DNA from 3 places in the Arthrobacter sp. 10T419 genome. Region 3 is predicted to be linked to each of the others. Evidence: riboswitches for the same ligand, from Rfam matches in the RefSeq annotation. Region 3 holds a riboswitch; each other region holds the start of a gene.
What was found. Region 3 has a riboswitch for cyclic di-AMP ahead of AC1DBD_RS09325 (M23 family metallopeptidase). Riboswitches for the same ligand answer to the same signal wherever they lie in the genome.

Region 1 (3,262 bases), on a different contig from region 3:
CGGCTGGCTGCTGATCACGGCAGGCATCTTCAGCTTCATGAGCGGCACCGTGCATCCGTACTATGCCGTGGCACTGGCCCCCGCCGTCGCGGCCCTGGTGGGCATCGGCTCGGCGGAACTGTGGCGCGGCCGGACCCACTGGCCCGCTCGGATGGTCCTGGCCGTGACGGTGTTGGCTGCCTCGGTCTGGTCCGCCGTGCTCCTGGGCCGCGACCCGGCATGGCTGCCCGGGCTCCGGGTGACCGCCGTCGTCCTGGGCGTGCTGGCCGCCGCGGCGCTGCTGCTCCGGGTGGACAGCCTGGCGGCGCTCCCGGCCCGGCTCCGCAAAGCCGCTGCGGCCGGCGTCGTGGTCCTTTCGCTTCTGGCCGGCGGGCTCGGGACCACCGCCTGGACGCTGGCGACGGCGGCCCAGCCGCATTCGGGGTCAATCCCCACCTCCGGGCCCACCGCGTCCGCGATGGGCGGCGGCTTCGGGGCGGCCGGCAGGCCGGACGGCGGGATCGCCGGTTCCAGCGGCGCGGCCGCCGGCGGTCCCGGCGGACCCGGCACGGATACGGCGTCGGCTGAGCTGACAGCGTTGCTGAAGTCCTCCGGCGCCAAATGGTCCGGGATTGTCTCCGGCGCCACCCAGGCCGCCAGCCTGGAACTCGCCACCGGCACCAATGTGATCGCGCTGGGCGGCTGGAACGGCGGCGACCCGTACCCCACGCTCGCGCAGTTCCAAGCGATGGTGGACCGCGGCGAGATCGGCTACTTCATCTCCGGCGGCACGGGCGGCCCGGGCGGGGGCCGCGGCGGCAACTCCGAGGTCGCCAGCTGGGTCGCGGCCAACTACCAGGCCCAGACCGTGGGGAACGCCACCGTGTACACGCTGGCGAAGTAGGCTCCTCTCCCCCGCTTGCCTCCGTCTCCGGCGCGCCGTTTCGACGGTTCCGTGCCCGCTCGATGCTTACCGGCGTCGAGCGGGCACGGAACCGTCGAAACGGGCACCCACGCGGCGGCCGTGAAGGCAAGACGCCGCTCCGCAGCAGGGGCCAGCCGTTACCTAAATGTGACATCTGATTGAAAGTCCGGTACCGTTTTAGGGTGCGGCCATCGATCTGGCCGCGTGTCCGGGCTGACGCCAAACTCTGCCGCTACCCGGATTCCCATGGACCAGGCAGAGACGGGGAACCCAGAGTTCCCGGGCATTCTGCATCCATGCACCCTTGGGGTTAAGCCGCCACGTCGAGATTCCGTGCGGCCGGATTTCGCATCCGAACCCGACAGCTAACTCCGTAGGCGTTGAGAGGCGAACATGACTGAAATCAAGGCACCCACGCGCCCAGAAGGCGCTAAACGCACGTCCGACGCCGAGCGCGCGCGCCACCGCGCCGAGCCGGCGAAGCACACTTCGAGCCCGTCCCGGCCCCGTGCCCGGACCAATGGCAAGCGCGCCGCCGTCGTAGCCACCGCTTTCGCCGTCCTGCTGGGGGCAGGGGCCGCGGGCCAGGCCTCCGGCACTGCCGCGCATACGGCCGAAGCGTCGAAAGACACTGCCGCGTCCCTGCAGACCCTGGACTTCGAACGCGTCGGCAGCAACACGCCCACCTCGCCCGCCCCGATGAGCGTGGAGGCCCAGGCCTCCAAAATCAAGCCCGCCAAGGCCCCGGCGGCCAAGGCGCCGGCTCCGGCTGCCAAGGCGCCTGCTCCCGCGAAGCCGGTCGCCATTGACGACCCCGCCGGTGCGCAGGCCTACGCCGCCTCTCAGCTGCCCGCCCACGGCTGGGCCCCGAGCGAGATGCAGTGCCTGATGAAGTTGTGGACCAGGGAGTCCGACTGGAAGACCACGGCTACCAACGCCAGCAGCGGCGCTTACGGCGTGGTCCAGTCGCTGCCCGCCGAAAAGATGGCCAGCGCCGGCGCCGATTACCGGACCAACTACCGGACCCAGATCAACTGGGGACTGCAGTACGTGCAGGACCGCTACGGTTCACCGTGCGGCGCCCTGAACTTCCACTACGCGAACAACTGGTACTAAGCGCGGCCGAGGCTGCAAGCCATGAGTGAGGCCCCGGATCTTGGGATCCGGGGCCTCACGTGCGCCTGCCGCGTGCGCCTGCCGCCGCGCCGCCTTCGGAATACGGGCCGCGCTACGGAACCGCGCCGCCGCGCTAGCCGTTCGGACGGTTGGGGATGTACTGCACCCCCCATTTGTTACCGTCGGGATCGGCGAAGTAGACGAAATGCCCCCAGTCCTGGACATCGATGTCGCTGACGTCCACACCGTTGTCCTTGAGTTGCTGGTGCGCCGCCTGGATGTCGCTGACGACCAGCTGCAGGCCGGGGGCGGTGCCGGGCGGGGCGTCGTTGAGGCCCTCGCCGATCGCGATCGAGCACCCGGAACCCGGCGGGGTCAGCTGGACGAAACGGATGCCTGGCGTGGGCCGTTCGTCGTAGTCGGCGTTGAAGCCGACCTTGTTCACATAGAAGTCCTTGGCCCGGTCCACATCCGACACGGGGACAAACACGAGTTCAAGTTTCCAGTCCATGGGCACAGGCTAGTCCCGGACGCCTTACGCCGGAACCCTTGACCGCGGGGACGTTTCAACCGCCCTACCCGCGAGGGGCAGCGGTGCACGCCGGCGGCTAGACCGCGATGCCGTACAGGCGGTCTCCGGCGTCGCCCAGCCCGGGCACAATGTACGACTTTTCATTGAGCTTCTCGTCGATGGAGGCCAGCACGATGGTCACGTTGGCGTCCGAGAGCTCTTCTTCCAGCTTGGCCAGGCCCTCCGGGGCGGCCAGCAGGCAGATGCAGGTGACGTCCGAGGCGCCGCGCTTGAAGAGGAACTTGATCGCCTCGCGCAGGGTGCCGCCGGTGGCGAGCATCGGGTCCAGGACGAAGATCTGCCGGTCTGTCAGGTTCTCCGGGAGGCGCTCGGCGTAGGTGATGATGTCAAGGGTCTCTTCGTCCCGGGCCATGCCCAGGAAGCCTACCTCGGCGGTGGGCACCAGCTTGGTCATGCCCTCCAGCATGCCGAGACCGGCGCGCAGGATCGGAACCACCAGCGGGGTGGGCTTGGTGAAAGCCGTGCCGACGGTGGTGCTGACCGGCGTCTCGATGGTCACCGGCTCGGTGCGGACGTCCCGGGTTGCCTCATAGGCCAGGAGCGTGACGAGCTCCTCGGTGAGCTGGCGGAAGACCGGGGACGGGGTGTTCTTGTCCCGCAGAACGGTGAGTTTATGGGCGACCAGCGGGTGGTCGACAACGAGAGTGCGC
Region 2 (3,262 bases), on a different contig from region 3:
TCGAGTTCGCCAAAATTTGGCGGGACATGCCGAAGATTGTCTACTCCAGGACGCTGGAACGGGCCGACTGGAACACTACGGTGGTGCGCGACGTCGTCGCCGATGACGTGCTGGCACTGAAGGCGAAGCCCGGCGGCGACTTGGCACTGGGCGGGGCTGACCTCGCCGATACCTTCCGCCGGCTCGGGCTCATTGACGAGTACTGGATTTATGTCCACCCGGTGCTGATCGGGCGGGGGAATCCCTTGTTCAAGTCAGCAGACGACAGGACCGCGCTCACGCTCGCCGGCACCCGCGCGTTTGGCAACGGCGTCGTCCTGCTGCGGTACGCCGGCTGAGCTCACCGGCCGGCGTAAACGTGCGCAAAAGCCGGTGGCCAGCTGCCGTTTAGCAGCCGACCACCGGCCCTGGAAAGAGGTTCTTACGCTTTTTGCTATGCGCTGGCGCGGACGAAGGTCACGCCACCCGTGGCGGTCAGCCAGGACAGCGGGTGCTTGATCGTCTGGTTGCTGCCGTTCATGCCACCGCTGATGGCCATGCCGTCACCGGCGTAGATGGCGACGTGGCCGGACTGGACGATCATGTCGCCGGGCTGCGGGGCACCCACAACCTTGCCGTAGCCCATGAACTGCTGGGGACCGAGGTCGCCCACGTGGATACCGGCCGCACCGAGGGCCTTCTCAACCATGGCGGTGCAGTCCTGGGTGATGCCGATCTGGCTGTAGGCGGCCGAAAGCATCGCGGCGTTGGCTCCGCCGGCTGCCGAGGCAGGTGCCACGGCCGCCTTCGCCTGAACGCTGACCTGCGGCGCTGCCGGCGCGAGCACCGGAGCAGGGGCAGGCGCGACAGCCGGAGCGGCGGCAACCGCAGGGGCGGTGACGGGCTTGGGCTGCTCGATCACGGGCGCCGGCGTGGTAGCGACTGCCGGGCGGGCGAAGCTGATCTGAACTGCGGAATCAGCGGTAACCGGCGCGGAGACCTTGCTGCCGACGTCAACCGACGAAGCCGGGGCGGTCTTGTTTTCGGCCGGGGCAACGGCTGCATTGGCTGCCATTCCGCTCGTGAGGACGAGGCCGGAGGCTGCGAAGATTACTGCGGCCTGACGACCGATGGTGCCTGATTTGCCCGAGAATGCTGAGGCCCGTCCGGCGGATGCGTCGGAACGATGGCGCGCAGAAGTAATGCTTGAAGTCATGTTTGTAGCCTCTCCCAATGCCTGCGAGGTGAGCTGTCGGATTCGGATGGGAGGCACCCGGCCGCGGGCCCGTCAATGCGGGCGCTGTGCGGCTTCACCCCAAGACCTGCTAAAACTGCAGGTCAAAAGTGGTTTCCCCGTCTCTGCCAGAAAGGTAGCATTCGGATCCCAGGCCGCGGCAGAGTTAGGCAATCGGCTCGGGAGCGCCCGTATCGGAAACAAACAGGCACCCATCTACGGTAACGGGCCCGGGCGGGAATGTCACATTCAGATAACGGAGCCGTGTCCTGGCGCGGAAGAAAGCCTAGGACGCTGCTACCCGCCAGCCATAGGATGAGGGCACCCAGCATTCCCAGAGCGGAGGCCCCGTTATGAACAGCCACTGTGTCGCAATTTGCCAGCTCAGCGATCAGCCGCAGGAGGATTTCGACGTCAACACAGAGCTGCTGGTTCTCGAGGGAAAGGAAATCCACGTAGCCACGTGGGACGCGGAACCGCGCGACGGCGGCTTCGATATCCACGTCCTGAATGACCGCGTGGACGCGCTCGGTTTTATGGTGGTGACCGACTGGCAGTTCCTCGACGGAAAGGCGTATGCCGTCGTGGAGCGCCGGCCCGGCAAGTAGCGCTACTTCGCCATCCCGGAGGTGACGGCAGCGATCGCCTCCCTCACCAGACCGGCGTCGTCCGGGGTGCCCGACTCCGCCAGCCCGGCCTGGCGCCGGTAACGGTCCCAATCCCCTCCCCCGGCCCGTAGCTCGCGGAGCGGCGCCATCAGGGCCGCCCGCCGCAGCCAATCGTCCGGGTCCTGCAGCCAGCGGCCCAGCACGGTTTCCGCGCGGGAACGGTTTTGGCCGTCCAGTCCCGCAATCAGCGGCCCGACGACATCGGTCGCCAGCGGATCGGCCAGCTCGCGCAGGCGCGCAGTCCGCAGGAAACCCTCGATCCGGGTCAGGTCCGAATTGTCCAGCAGGGCCAGGCTGGACTGCAGCAGGACGACGGCGGCAAGGCGGCGTTCGAAGACGGGCACCTCCCACAACTCCGAGCTGAGGGCGGTGACATCGTCGCGGCCGAGTGACCGGTACCGGCGCAGCGCGTCGCGGACAGTGCCGCGGACGGCGCCAACCGAGGAGCCATAGCTCCCCAGGCCCGGGCCGTATCGCGCCTGCGCTTCCTCGGCCCGCTGCCACGAGCTCTCACGCAGCAGCGCCGCGTCAATGAAGTCACCGGCCTCGCTCATGGATCCATTCTGTCGTGCGGGGGCCGGCTAGGCCTAAGCAGCTGCGTCCTCCCGCGGGAAACCGTCGGCGAGCGCAGTGTCCTACGCGGACCGCTGGGGCCCGGGGGCCCGCACGCGCTAGCCGGTCACCAGTCGGGTTGTGCTATTCCAGGTCAACCGCCCGTGCTGGAAGTCCGACGCCCGGCCCACGGACACTGCGTACTCGTCCCGGGTCGGATATCCCAGACGTCCCCTTTCCCTGCCGAGGGCCGTCCACTTGGCACGGATCGCACCGAGGACATAGTGCGACCCGGTCTTCGCCGACCAGTAGATCGATGAACCGCCCGAGCCTGTGAAGTGGCTGTAACGTCCCACGCCATCGGGGGTGCGCGTCTCGTCTGACGTCGGATAGCCCAGCAGCCCCCGTTCCCTGCCCAGGGCCGACCACTTGGCACGGACCGCGCCCGTGATGAAGTGCGCCCCGGTGCGTGGCGTCCAGTAGATCGATGAACGGCTCGAACCTGTGAAGTGGCTGTAGCGTCCCACGCCATCAGGGGTGCGCGCCTCGTCCGACGTCGGATAGCCCAGCAGCCCCCGTTCCCTGCCCAGGGCCGACCACTTGGCACGGACCGCGCCCGTGATGAGGTGCGCACCGGTGCTTGGCGTCCAGTAAATGGATGCCCCGCCGGAGCCGGCGAAGTGTTCATACCGCCCGATCGTGTCCGGGGTTGTCAGCTGGTCGGTGGTGGGGAACCCCAGGACGCCGGCAGCGCCGCCCGCGGCCTTGTAGCGGGCATAGATCGCGCCTGCGACCCAATGGGCCCCGGTGGACGGGGACCAGCAGATCA
Region 3 (3,262 bases):
TCCGGACCGATCCCACGAGGTTCTTGACCGGGGCCTGGCGGTGCGAGGTCCCCAGCAGCGTCGCCGCCGCAGCAGACAGGGCCTCCATCTGCTCCGGCCGGACCTTCGACGGGCCGGCGCCAAACCGGCCGTCCTTGGGCAGGAGGTTCGCGGGGATGGTGATGCTGGTGTCGCTCACAGGGGCTCCAATTTTCGGCTGGGTGTGTGGCGTGGCTTGGACGGGCTCTGCCGGGCGTGACCGGGACCCGCTATTTATTCTGCCCGACGGCCCCACGCGGGTGGGAATAAGGCCCGTCATAGTCCGGTCATTGAGACGGCGGCCCGGCGCCGGGCGGGGCGTAGTCCACAGGTCCGCGCGGCAGCCCACAGATTATCCGGACTAATTCAAAATAGGCTAGGCTGTGCGGTGACGTACGGCGGATCTCGCCAGGGCGCAACCCGCACGCTGTACGGTGGGAATGACGCAAGGACGGCGCTCGAGGAGCTGAGCTGAATGACGGATCTGATCGATACCACCGAGATGTATCTCCGGACCATCCTGGAACTTGAAGAAGAGAACATCATCGCCCTCCGCGCCCGCATCGCCGAGCGGCTCCGTCACTCCGGCCCCACCGTTTCCCAGACCGTCGGCCGCATGGAGCGCGACGGCCTCGTGGTTGTCTCCGGCGACCGGCACCTTGAACTGACCGAAACGGGCCGGAAGCGCGCCATCGAGGTCATGCGCAAGCACCGCCTGGCCGAACGGCTGCTTGCCGACGTGATCGGGCTCGACTGGGCCTACGTCCATGAGGAAGCGTGCCGCTGGGAGCACGTGATGAGCGAACGGGTCGAGCGCCGCATTTTCGAAATGCTGGACCACCCGACCGTGTCCCCCTACGGGAACCCGATTCCCGGACTCGCCGAACTGGGCGGGCTTCCGACGCCGGACCGCGGCGCCGTGGTCAACCTGCTTGACGCCATGGCCGGCTACGGCGCCGATTCGCGGATCACCGTGAGCCGGCTGGCCGAGCCGATCCAGGTCGAGCCGGAGCTGCTGGTCCAGCTGGACGAGGGCGGAATCCGTCCGGGCGCCAGGGTGTCGCTGGAGCGGGTGGGGGAGTACATCTCTGTCCGGGTCCCCGACATTGAAGGCGCCCTCGAGCTGCCTCCCGAGGTCGCCGCCCATGTGTTCGTTACGCTCGGGTAACCCGGCGTCAAAATCCTTCCGCCGGACAGCAGGTAAGTTGTGCACAGGCGAGATAACGGAATTATTACCGCCTGCCTTAATCCCCTATAGTTGATGACTAGCACTGATACTAAAGCGTTATCTGATCCGGAGCCGAGCTCTGCCAGCGGATCAGCCGGCGATTCACCTTCTGGCAGAGGCGGGGGAACCACAACCGGCTGTTGATTCAACAGCCTTGGGGTGAAGTCCGCTAGCGGCAAGCAATTCAAACTGGGACCTCCGTGGATGCCCCTGCGTCTGGATGCTTGCACCGGCGGACCGGGTCTTTGATCTCTCTGACCCGAATCCGACAGCTAACTTCGCAGGCTATCCAGAGAGGAACCGTTCTTGACCACCCAGACCGTCAGGGGCCGCCGTCGTGCGACCGGTCCCGCTCCGGAGCCACGCCCGGCCGCCGTCGTCCTCGACGAGCGCCCGCGTGACGCGCACCGCGAAGCGCGCCGCGGCCGGCGCAGCGCGTTCCGTCAGGTAACAGACTTCGCCGCTGTCAGCGGCGTGGGGCAGAAGGCAGGCATTGCCCTGGCCGCCACGGGTTTGGTCCTCACCGTTACAGTTCCGGCCACCGGCCCCGTGATGGCCACCGATGCGGCCAGGTCCGGTTCGGTTTCCGCGGCGGCCCAGCCCGAGGTCAAGGCCCCGGCCGCCGAGATCAACTTCAACCGCACGGCCGTCACCACCAAGGGTGACCCGGACAGCAAGCTCAAGCAGTTGCTGAGCGCGCAGTCCGTCGGCAGCATCACCCGGGCAGCCTCCGCGGGCAGCCTCGGGGCGCCGCTGGATTCCATGGTCACGGCCTCGCCGTTCGGCTACCGGGTCAGTCCCATCACGGGAGCCGTCGGGGAATTCCACCGGGGCCAGGACTACGCGGCCCAGTGCGGCACTCCTGTACATGCCGCCGCGAGCGGCACCGTAACCTTTTCCGGCTGGCACCCCTACGGGGGCGGCAACCGGGTCGTGATCGACCATGGCAACGGCCTGGAGACCACGTACAACCACTTGTCGTCCTCCGACGTCCACGTGGGCCAGCAGGTCTCACGTGGCGATGTGGTGGCGATGAGCGGGACCACCGGCGCCTCCACCGGCTGCCACCTCCACTTCGAGGTGATGGTCAACGGGGAAGTTGTTGACCCGCTCGGCTGGCTTTAGCCAAGCCGAGGGACCACTCGCATTTCTGTGACACGCCGTGATCTGAATGTGACATTGAGTCCCAACTGCTGTACCGTATGAAGCACGCCAACTTCTCCGAAGTTGGCGCTCTTGAGTGGATTGCCTAACTCTGCCACCGCTCAAGGTCCGTTCGCATGACATCGTCTGGCAGGGGCGGGGGAACCAATTTTGGTCTTCGCAAGAAGACCTTGGGGTTAAGTCGCAAAGCTTCCCAGGAAGCAGCGCGGCCGGGTGACTCCCATCCGAATCCGACAGCTCACCTCGTAGGCATTGGGAGAGGCTACTTTCGTGTCTTCACGCCACAATGCTGCGCGTTCTCGCGCTGGCGAGGCTCAGTTGAGCCCGCTGAATTCCATGCTCCGTGCCGCCCTTGCCGGCGCCCGGACTGGATCACACAACGCAGTTCCCGCTTTTGGCGCGTCTTCGCAGTACACCCTTCGCTAAGAAACCCGTTTCGGGGCGATCCGGCGTACCCCCAAGATGCCGGAGCGTCCTCAGTCCCGCCTGCAAGCAGCGCGGACCCAAGGATCACGAAAGAGAGAACTGAATGACTACTCGTGCAACCATTGCACGCCACCGCGCGGAGGTCACCAAGACCAACTCGCTGGCTGTCATTGCTAAGGCCGTCGGCGACAACGCCGGTGGTATGGGTCGCCAGGCCGCGGTTATCGCTGCAGCCTCCGGCCTGGTCCTGACCAGCGGTATCGCAGCCAACGCTGCCGAGACCAACGTTCAGCGTGAATCGACTTCCGCTTCGGCCATGGAAGTACAGTCCAACGCACCGGCCACGATCTCCGCGGCCTCCAGCATCGCGATCTCCTACGAGAAGCCTGCTGTCACCACCGCGCCGGCTCCGGTTGTCGAGGCGGC

Region 1: linked by a shared signal. The riboswitch ahead of AC1DBD_RS15765 (aggregation-promoting factor C-terminal-like domain-containing protein) and the one ahead of AC1DBD_RS09325 (M23 family metallopeptidase) in region 3 are both predicted to bind cyclic di-AMP.
Region 2: linked by a shared signal. The riboswitch ahead of AC1DBD_RS05285 (hypothetical protein) and the one ahead of AC1DBD_RS09325 (M23 family metallopeptidase) in region 3 are both predicted to bind cyclic di-AMP.

What each region holds. Positions count from the first base shown of each region.
Region 1 is NZ_JBFTHF010000010.1:95,344-98,605, reverse strand. Features, by position in the region: gene AC1DBD_RS15770 (glycosyltransferase family 39 protein) at 1-883, shown strand, start outside; cyclic di-AMP (ydaO/yuaA leader) riboswitch at 1,119-1,299, shown strand; gene AC1DBD_RS15765 (aggregation-promoting factor C-terminal-like domain-containing protein) at 1,298-2,020, shown strand; gene AC1DBD_RS15760 (VOC family protein) at 2,154-2,531, opposite strand; gene upp (uracil phosphoribosyltransferase) at 2,629-3,262, opposite strand, start outside.
Region 2 is NZ_JBFTHF010000002.1:366,119-369,380, reverse strand. Features, by position in the region: gene AC1DBD_RS05290 (dihydrofolate reductase family protein) at 1-338, shown strand, start outside; gene AC1DBD_RS05285 (hypothetical protein) at 434-1,195, opposite strand; cyclic di-AMP (ydaO/yuaA leader) riboswitch at 1,200-1,365, opposite strand; gene AC1DBD_RS05280 (hypothetical protein) at 1,567-1,821, shown strand; gene AC1DBD_RS05275 (DNA alkylation repair protein) at 1,824-2,435, opposite strand; gene AC1DBD_RS05270 (Ig-like domain-containing protein) at 2,553-3,262, opposite strand, start outside.
Region 3 is NZ_JBFTHF010000004.1:95,847-99,108, forward strand. Features, by position in the region: gene serC (phosphoserine transaminase) at 1-178, opposite strand, end outside; gene AC1DBD_RS09320 (iron-dependent transcriptional repressor DtxR) at 494-1,186, shown strand; cyclic di-AMP (ydaO/yuaA leader) riboswitch at 1,329-1,548, shown strand; gene AC1DBD_RS09325 (M23 family metallopeptidase) at 1,553-2,371, shown strand; cyclic di-AMP (ydaO/yuaA leader) riboswitch at 2,518-2,676, shown strand; gene AC1DBD_RS09330 (NlpC/P60 family protein) at 2,940-3,262, shown strand, end outside.